DNA from 3 places in the Lysinibacillus sp. FSL L8-0126 genome. Region 2 is predicted to be linked to each of the others. Evidence: riboswitches for the same ligand, from Rfam matches in the RefSeq annotation. Region 2 holds a riboswitch; each other region holds the start of a gene.
What was found. A riboswitch is a leader RNA that binds a small molecule or an ion and turns the genes downstream of it on or off. The one in region 2 is predicted to bind S-adenosylmethionine.

Region 1 (2,270 bases), 2.0 Mb from region 2:
TTCATCCAGACATTGTACATTCAACCAATTACAATAATGAAATTTGGCCAATCTTTTCTTTTATAATCACCATTTTATTACCGATACTTTTATTGATTGTCGCAGTTATACGAAATCGCAAAACCAAAGCTCAAAGTACCGAAACGCCTAATACAGAAACAACGAATGACAATCAAAAAGTCTAATTTCTTTTATGGTGAGAAAAGAAATTAGACTTTTTATTAATTAAATATGATATTCAATTTCATCTACAAAATCCCATTCGTATGGTGTTTCTTGGTAAACATAGTAGTTCAACCAGTTAGAGAATAATAAATGCGTATGGGCACGCCATGTATTCATTGGCTCCTGTGATGGATCATCATTCGGGAAGTAATTCACAGGAACAGCGATATCTATGCCCTTTGCGACATCACGGCTATATTCATCGGCTAATGTTGTCGCATCATACTCCAGATGCCCTGTAATCATAATGTTTTTATTATCTTTTGATTGGACGATGAACACACCTGCATCCTCTGAATAGGATAATAATCGTAAGTCTGGATGATTGCGAACCTCGTCGATCGAAACAGAAGTATAGCGTGAATGTGGAGCGGTAAATAAATCACTGAAGCCACGTACTAAATCCACTGTTAAATCGGTGATTACATGGGAATAGACACCTGAGCATTTAGCTGAAAGTTCTACCTTTCCTATCCCATAATGATGATACAGTGCCGCCTGTGCCCCCCAACAGATATGTAAAACGGATGTCACATTCTTTTTGGACCAGTCCATAATTTCTGAAATTTCCCGCCAATAGTTAACTTCTTCAAAGGCCATTTTTTCTACAGGTGCTCCCGTAATAATCATCCCGTCATAGCGACGGTGACGAATTTGGTTGAACGTTGTGTAAAATAGCTGTAAATGTGATTTACTGACGTTTTTCGACTCATGTGTGGCCGTATTTAAAAAGGTGATATTTACCTGTAGCGGTGTATTCCCTAATAAACGTAGTAATTGAAGCTCCGTTTTTTCTTTTTCAGGCATTAAATTCAATATTAATATGTTTAACGGACGAATTTGCTGTGTTTTCGCACGGTCCTCTTCCATGACGAAGATTTTTTCCTCACGTAAATGTTCTCCAGCTGGTAAATTTTTCGGAATATTAATTGGCATCTTGCGTTCCCCTCTCTTTGATCACTCTCTTTTAGCAAACCTTGCTGACAAATTAAAAAATCCTCCTCATTCCATACGAGATAGAATGAGAAGGATTTTTTCACGTCCACTCTTATCTCTCAAAGGAAAAATCCTTCGCTGGAATTAGCACCTTTCTAACAATTGTTAGAGGTTGCTGAAGCGTCATCGGGCCAAATCCCTCAGCTTCTCTTGATAAGATTATTTAATTACATCGAATTGTAGCATGAATTAGTTAGAATATCAATAATTCATAGAATATTTTGTGATTCAAATGCATGTTCCTCGTTTATTTGATGTACACTAAGCTTGCTATAAGTAGTGTTTCTACATTTAAAATTTATGGTAAACATGCCGTATTTATGTTACCATATAACTTTAGTAACAGAGAGGAACGTGAATACTTTGATTAAAATTGAATTTCCAAAACCTGATGTAGTCATCCGTCAACGTGAACAAGAAGTAAAACCTGGTGATGTGCCTATCACACCATACTTTGGTTTTATTGACTTCCATAAAATCACACGTGATAAAGGCGGCATTTTTTTATTCTATAATGACAAGAATGAGCTATTATTTGTCGGCAAAGCACGTAAAATTCGTCAACGTATTAAAAAGCATTTCGAGGACAATGTATCTCCGATGAAAAATCATCGTGATGAAGTGTTCAAAATTGAGGTCTATGAAGTAGAAGATCCAATGGAACGTGAAATTTACGAAACATATGCGATTAACACTTTCCGCTCCAAATACAATGTAGAGAAAGTCTTTTATTAAGATATCTTGTAAAGAAACCGAAATCTCATTTAATGGGATTTCGGTTTTTGTCTTATATAGAGGTTACGCGATCTATTGGCGTACTCTCGCCGTTTATTCGCAAATCAATCGTGTATAGCTCAGGATCTTTGGTGATGATTTTATATACATAGGGTTGAGCCACTTTTCGTTGCTCGCTACCTTCTTTCAGTTGGATGACTTGACTATTTTCTTCAGCCGCAATACTTGCCAGCACATTCCCTTTCGAATAATAAACAAGATAATACGTAGAGTCATCTTCATACAATAATTGAATCTTATCATTAGCCTCAATT
Region 2 (2,270 bases):
ATATTTTCGATGTGCAGGATAATAGCTATGCCAAAAAGAAGGACAGCAATTATAGTTGGGCCAATTCCAGGAATCCATAAATATGTTGCCGTACAAAAAACGAGATAAAACTCTAGAACACCGACAATTAAATAGTTAGTTGCAAAGGATAAAATGACAAATAAAATAAGTGCAAATAAACCAATCTTCCAATCTACAGCAAGTAGAATTCCAATAATAGAGGCAGTTCCTTTCCCACCATTGAAGCCCATATAAAATGGGAAATTATGACCCAAAATAACCCCTGCAGCAATAATGTAGGTCAGGAGCCATATTTCTCCTTCGGTTAAATGCGGAGCATCTGCTAAATAAAAGTGTGCACCGATAATAGCTACAACGCCTTTGCCAATATCGATTAGGGCTACTAAAACGCCATATTTCCAGCCGAGGGAAAGTGTAGCATTAGAGGCACCTGCATTGCCATGGCCAGCTTTTTTTAAATCAACCCCCGATAAAAATTGTGCCACTTTAGAGCCGTGAATACAGCCAATTAAATATCCAACTAAGAGAAAAATGATCACGGCTTTTACCATAAAAATACTCCTTTCAAATTTTTTTCTAAATTAGTGTATGCGTTCATATTACGTATAAGAGCTGACAGAAGTTTCGGAAAAAATAAAATTTACATATTGACAGAAAAAAACTCTATGTTTATACTGTGTTACAACGATGGAAATTGAATCTCATACTCTTATCAAGAGCGGCGGAGGGATAGGCCCTATGATGCCCAGCAACCAGTAAGTGATGAACTTACTAAGGTGCTAATTCCTACAGATTCTTACTTGGATCTGGCAGATAAGGGGAGGAAAACTTGCAACCGCAACCCTCTTCTTAACAGGAGAGGGTTTTGTTTTCTACACATAAATCCTCCTCATCTCCGGTACCATCGTAAAAAAATAATTGGAGGTACACAATGACAAATTTTAAACCAGAAACATTGCTGTTACATGGTGGTCAAGAGCCAGACCCAGTGACGGGCTCTAGAACAGTTCCTGTCTATCGCTCAACTGCTTTCGTATTTAAGGACACTGCTCATGCGCAACGTCTTTTTGCCTTAGAGGAAGCGGGGAACATTTACACACGGATTACAAATCCGACAGTGGATGTTTTTGAAAAGCGTGTGGCCTTATTGGAAGGTGGAACAGCAGCAGTAGCACTTTCATCTGGTGCAGCAGCTATCGCATTTTCCATTTTAAATCTAGCTGGAGCAGGCGATGAAATAGTAGCAGGTAGTTCTTTATATGGTGGTACGTATAATTTATTGGCTAACACATTACCGAAGTATGGCATTAAAACAATTTTTGTAGATGAAACAAACCCAGAGAATTTTAAGGCTGCGATTACCGATAAAACGAAAGCTGTCTTCGCTGAAATTTATGGTAATCCAAGTTTAAAAGTTTTAGATATTGAAGCAGTAGCTAAGATTGCACATGCTAACAGTTTACCATTAATTATCGATAGTACATTTGCTTCTCCTTATGGTTCCACACCAATTGAATACGGTGCAGATATTGTTGTTCACTCCGCGACTAAATGGATAGGTGGTCATGGTACAACTTTAGGTGGGGTTGTTGTAGACGCTGGTAAGTTTGATTGGACTAGTGGACGATTCCCTGGATTTACGGAACCAGATGCTTCTTACCATGGATTACGTTACGGAATTGATACAGCTTCTGCTGCTTTTGCTACGAAGCTACGCGTACAGTTGTTACGTGACTTCGGTCCAACATTAAGTGCTGACGCAGCGTTTAATTTACTACAAGGTTTAGAAACGCTTCATTTGCGTATCCCTAAACACAATGAAAATGCGTTGGCGGTTGCTGAATATTTACGAAACCACCCATCTGTGGAGTATGTAAACTATAATGGCCTAGAAGATTTTGCGACACATGATTTGGCGAGAAAATACTTGAAAAATGGCTTCGGTTCTGTGCTTACATTTGGCATTAAAGGTGGACGTGAGGCTGGTCGAAAGCTAATTGATAGCGTGAAGCTGTTTTCACATGTAGCAAATGTAGGGGATGCCAAATCGCTCATTATTCACCCAGCATCTACTACACATCAGCAATTATCAACAGATGAATTAATTCAAGCTGGCGTAACCGAGTCGCTCATTCGCTTATCCATCGGTTTAGAGGCAGTAGAGGATATTATTGCTGATTTAGAACAAGCCATTACGCTTGCCACAACAACTGAACAAACTGTAGAAGCTTAAGTTTTAGAACGCAAGG
Region 3 (2,270 bases), 1.3 Mb from region 2:
ACCACCGTTCACTGTACGGACATTTCGTTTATTGAAGAAAACCTTTATATTTTCTGGTGATTCTACTTGATGTACCAGATGATCAAAATATAAAGTCATGGCAATTCCCCTTTCTTTCCCCCATTAGCTTTACCTGGATGTTTAATTGATTTAAAATTTACTTAAGAAAAGGAGTTACTATATGGTATGAAAAAAAGTGCAATTTACCTACTAACTCCGTTAACTAATTTATGACTAACTATAAAGAGGTGATTTGAATGACAGATCAAGTAGCTGCTTTTAAATTGGCATTAGGTAACTATCCTACAGGTGTAACGGTTGTGACAGCATGTCATGAAACGAATCCAATTGGCTTAACAGTCAATTCTTTTGCATCTGTTTCCATTGACCCACTACTTATTTTATGGTCACTTGATAAAAAATCTCAGCTCCATTCTTACTTTATGGGTGCGGAAAAATTCGCTGTCAATATTTTAGCGAGTAATCAAGAGCATTTATGTACATTATTTGCAAGTAAAGTCCCGGATCGCTTTGCTCAAGCTAAATGGTCTACTTCTACTTTTGGGCTACCGATTTTACATGATACAGCAGCTATTTTACAATGTAAATCATTTCAGCAAATAGATGCAGGCGATCATACTATTTTTATTGGGCAAGTGCTAGACATTACAAATTCTCAAAAAGAACCCCTTCTCTATCATCGTCGTCATATCGGTCCAATTCCAAAAAGCTTTTATAGCTAATTTCCATAAAAAAGAGCCACTTGTAAGCAATGGAAACCATGCTTATTGGTGGCCTTTTCACATCGTTCAACTGAAATGAGCATTATTTCTTCTGTGGAAATCTCTGCTTTTCAAGCCTATTAATTTGCACAATCACACCATCTTGAATCGTAATATTCACTTCACCAAATTCAAGATTTTGAATTGCCTTAGCAATTGCCTCTAATTTTTTATCATCTACCTTTGCCGATTGAGCCATACGATACACCCCCTCTTTATTCTCCTAGTTGTACAAAAGAGGCCAACGCATCAAACCGATTGATAGCCCCTCCTATCTCTCAGACACCATCTGTTGGATTTGGCACCTATCTTCTCGGTTGCCGAGGCTTCATGGGGCCAAGTCCCTCCACCTCTCTTGATAAGAGTACTGCGTTTCTTGAAAATAATTCTATAATTCTGTTATCCGAATGTCAATATAAAATATTAGAAAACCTAGTTGAATACTTTGTAATAGCATCCTCTCTGTTATAATTCACTCATAATCCTATCGTATTGTATGCTATGTCAGTCTATCTAACCACAATGGCAAAGAAAAAACTGTGTAGAAGTATGACCTTCTCCACAGTTCATCACGTTATTCCCTATGCAAACATTCCATTAAAGTTTGTGCTGTCTGTTGCTTGCCCATCACCTTAATTGGTTGTCCCTCAGCAGGCACGATCCAATGAGGCTCATCTCCGCCATATAAAGACTGCGAGCTATTTGCAACCATAAATTGAGCATGCGCGGCTTCCATACGCAGTCTTGCACGAGCGAGTAAAAAATCCTCATCATTTGTAGCTTCTAGCTTAAAGCCCACTAGCGTTACATTCGGTTGCCAGCCCTTGATTTGCCCTAATACTTTTGGTGCCTTTTTAAAATGGATAATAGGTGGTTCGTCAGAAGGCATTTTCCCCGCTTCCTCCATTAAATTACCGGATTGATCATAAACCTTGTCAATAACCCAATCGGAGCCAGCAGCAGCCATAATAACAATATCGACTTGTTGTAGCTGAACCGCATGACGTACCTTTTCTCCTAAATCCTCAATACCTTCAAATTTTACCAATGTCATTTTGTCGTGGTTTGCTGGAAGCTGTGCAAAGTAGCCATGCATATATATTACATTCGCACCCTTAGCCAATGCGGCCTCTGCTAAATAACAGCCCATTGTCCCTTTTGATAAATTCGTGTGCCCTCGTACACGATCCCATTTTTCAAGTGTTCCCCCACTTGTAATGAGTACGGTTTTGCCTTGTAATGTCCCCATACACTCACCTATTTTCTACAATATATACAAATACTATTTTAACGTAATGTAAGGATGTGCTTCAATAGCCACAATCATAGCGTACTATTTTGCTCTTTTAACCAAGCACTTAATATTTCCGCAAATTTCTTGGTAACAGGGGAAGCATGGTGCTTCATCGCAATTCCAATGGTACGGTAGCCTCCTTGCTTTAGCGGGATTGCTTTTAACGTTGATGGTAAATGTTGAATGACCAATTG

Region 1: it holds a riboswitch for S-adenosylmethionine, as region 2 does, so the genes downstream of both, metA (homoserine O-succinyltransferase) here and MHI34_RS05065 (O-acetylhomoserine aminocarboxypropyltransferase/cysteine synthase family protein) in region 2, are expected to answer to the same signal.
Region 3: it holds a riboswitch for S-adenosylmethionine, as region 2 does, so the genes downstream of both, MHI34_RS21640 (YezD family protein) here and MHI34_RS05065 (O-acetylhomoserine aminocarboxypropyltransferase/cysteine synthase family protein) in region 2, are expected to answer to the same signal.

The regions. Positions count from the first base shown of each region.
Region 1 covers NZ_CP152028.1:3,749,494-3,751,763, reverse strand. Annotated here, with positions in the region: gene MHI34_RS18145 (endospore germination permease) at 1-185, shown strand, start outside; gene metA (homoserine O-succinyltransferase) at 226-1,161, opposite strand; SAM riboswitch class I at 1,271-1,381, opposite strand; gene MHI34_RS18135 (nucleotide excision repair endonuclease) at 1,531-1,956, shown strand; gene MHI34_RS18130 (hypothetical protein) at 2,009-2,270, opposite strand, start outside.
Region 2 covers NZ_CP152028.1:1,078,066-1,080,335, reverse strand. Annotated here, with positions in the region: gene MHI34_RS05070 (glycerol-3-phosphate acyltransferase) at 1-572, opposite strand, end outside; SAM riboswitch class I at 728-841, shown strand; gene MHI34_RS05065 (O-acetylhomoserine aminocarboxypropyltransferase/cysteine synthase family protein) at 953-2,254, shown strand.
Region 3 covers NZ_CP152028.1:4,446,701-4,448,970, forward strand. Annotated here, with positions in the region: gene MHI34_RS21630 (VOC family protein) at 1-99, opposite strand, end outside; gene MHI34_RS21635 (flavin reductase family protein) at 258-743, shown strand; gene MHI34_RS21640 (YezD family protein) at 826-981, opposite strand; SAM riboswitch class I at 1,051-1,147, opposite strand; gene MHI34_RS21645 (phosphopantothenoylcysteine decarboxylase) at 1,357-2,031, opposite strand; gene MHI34_RS21650 (LysR family transcriptional regulator) at 2,106-2,270, opposite strand, start outside.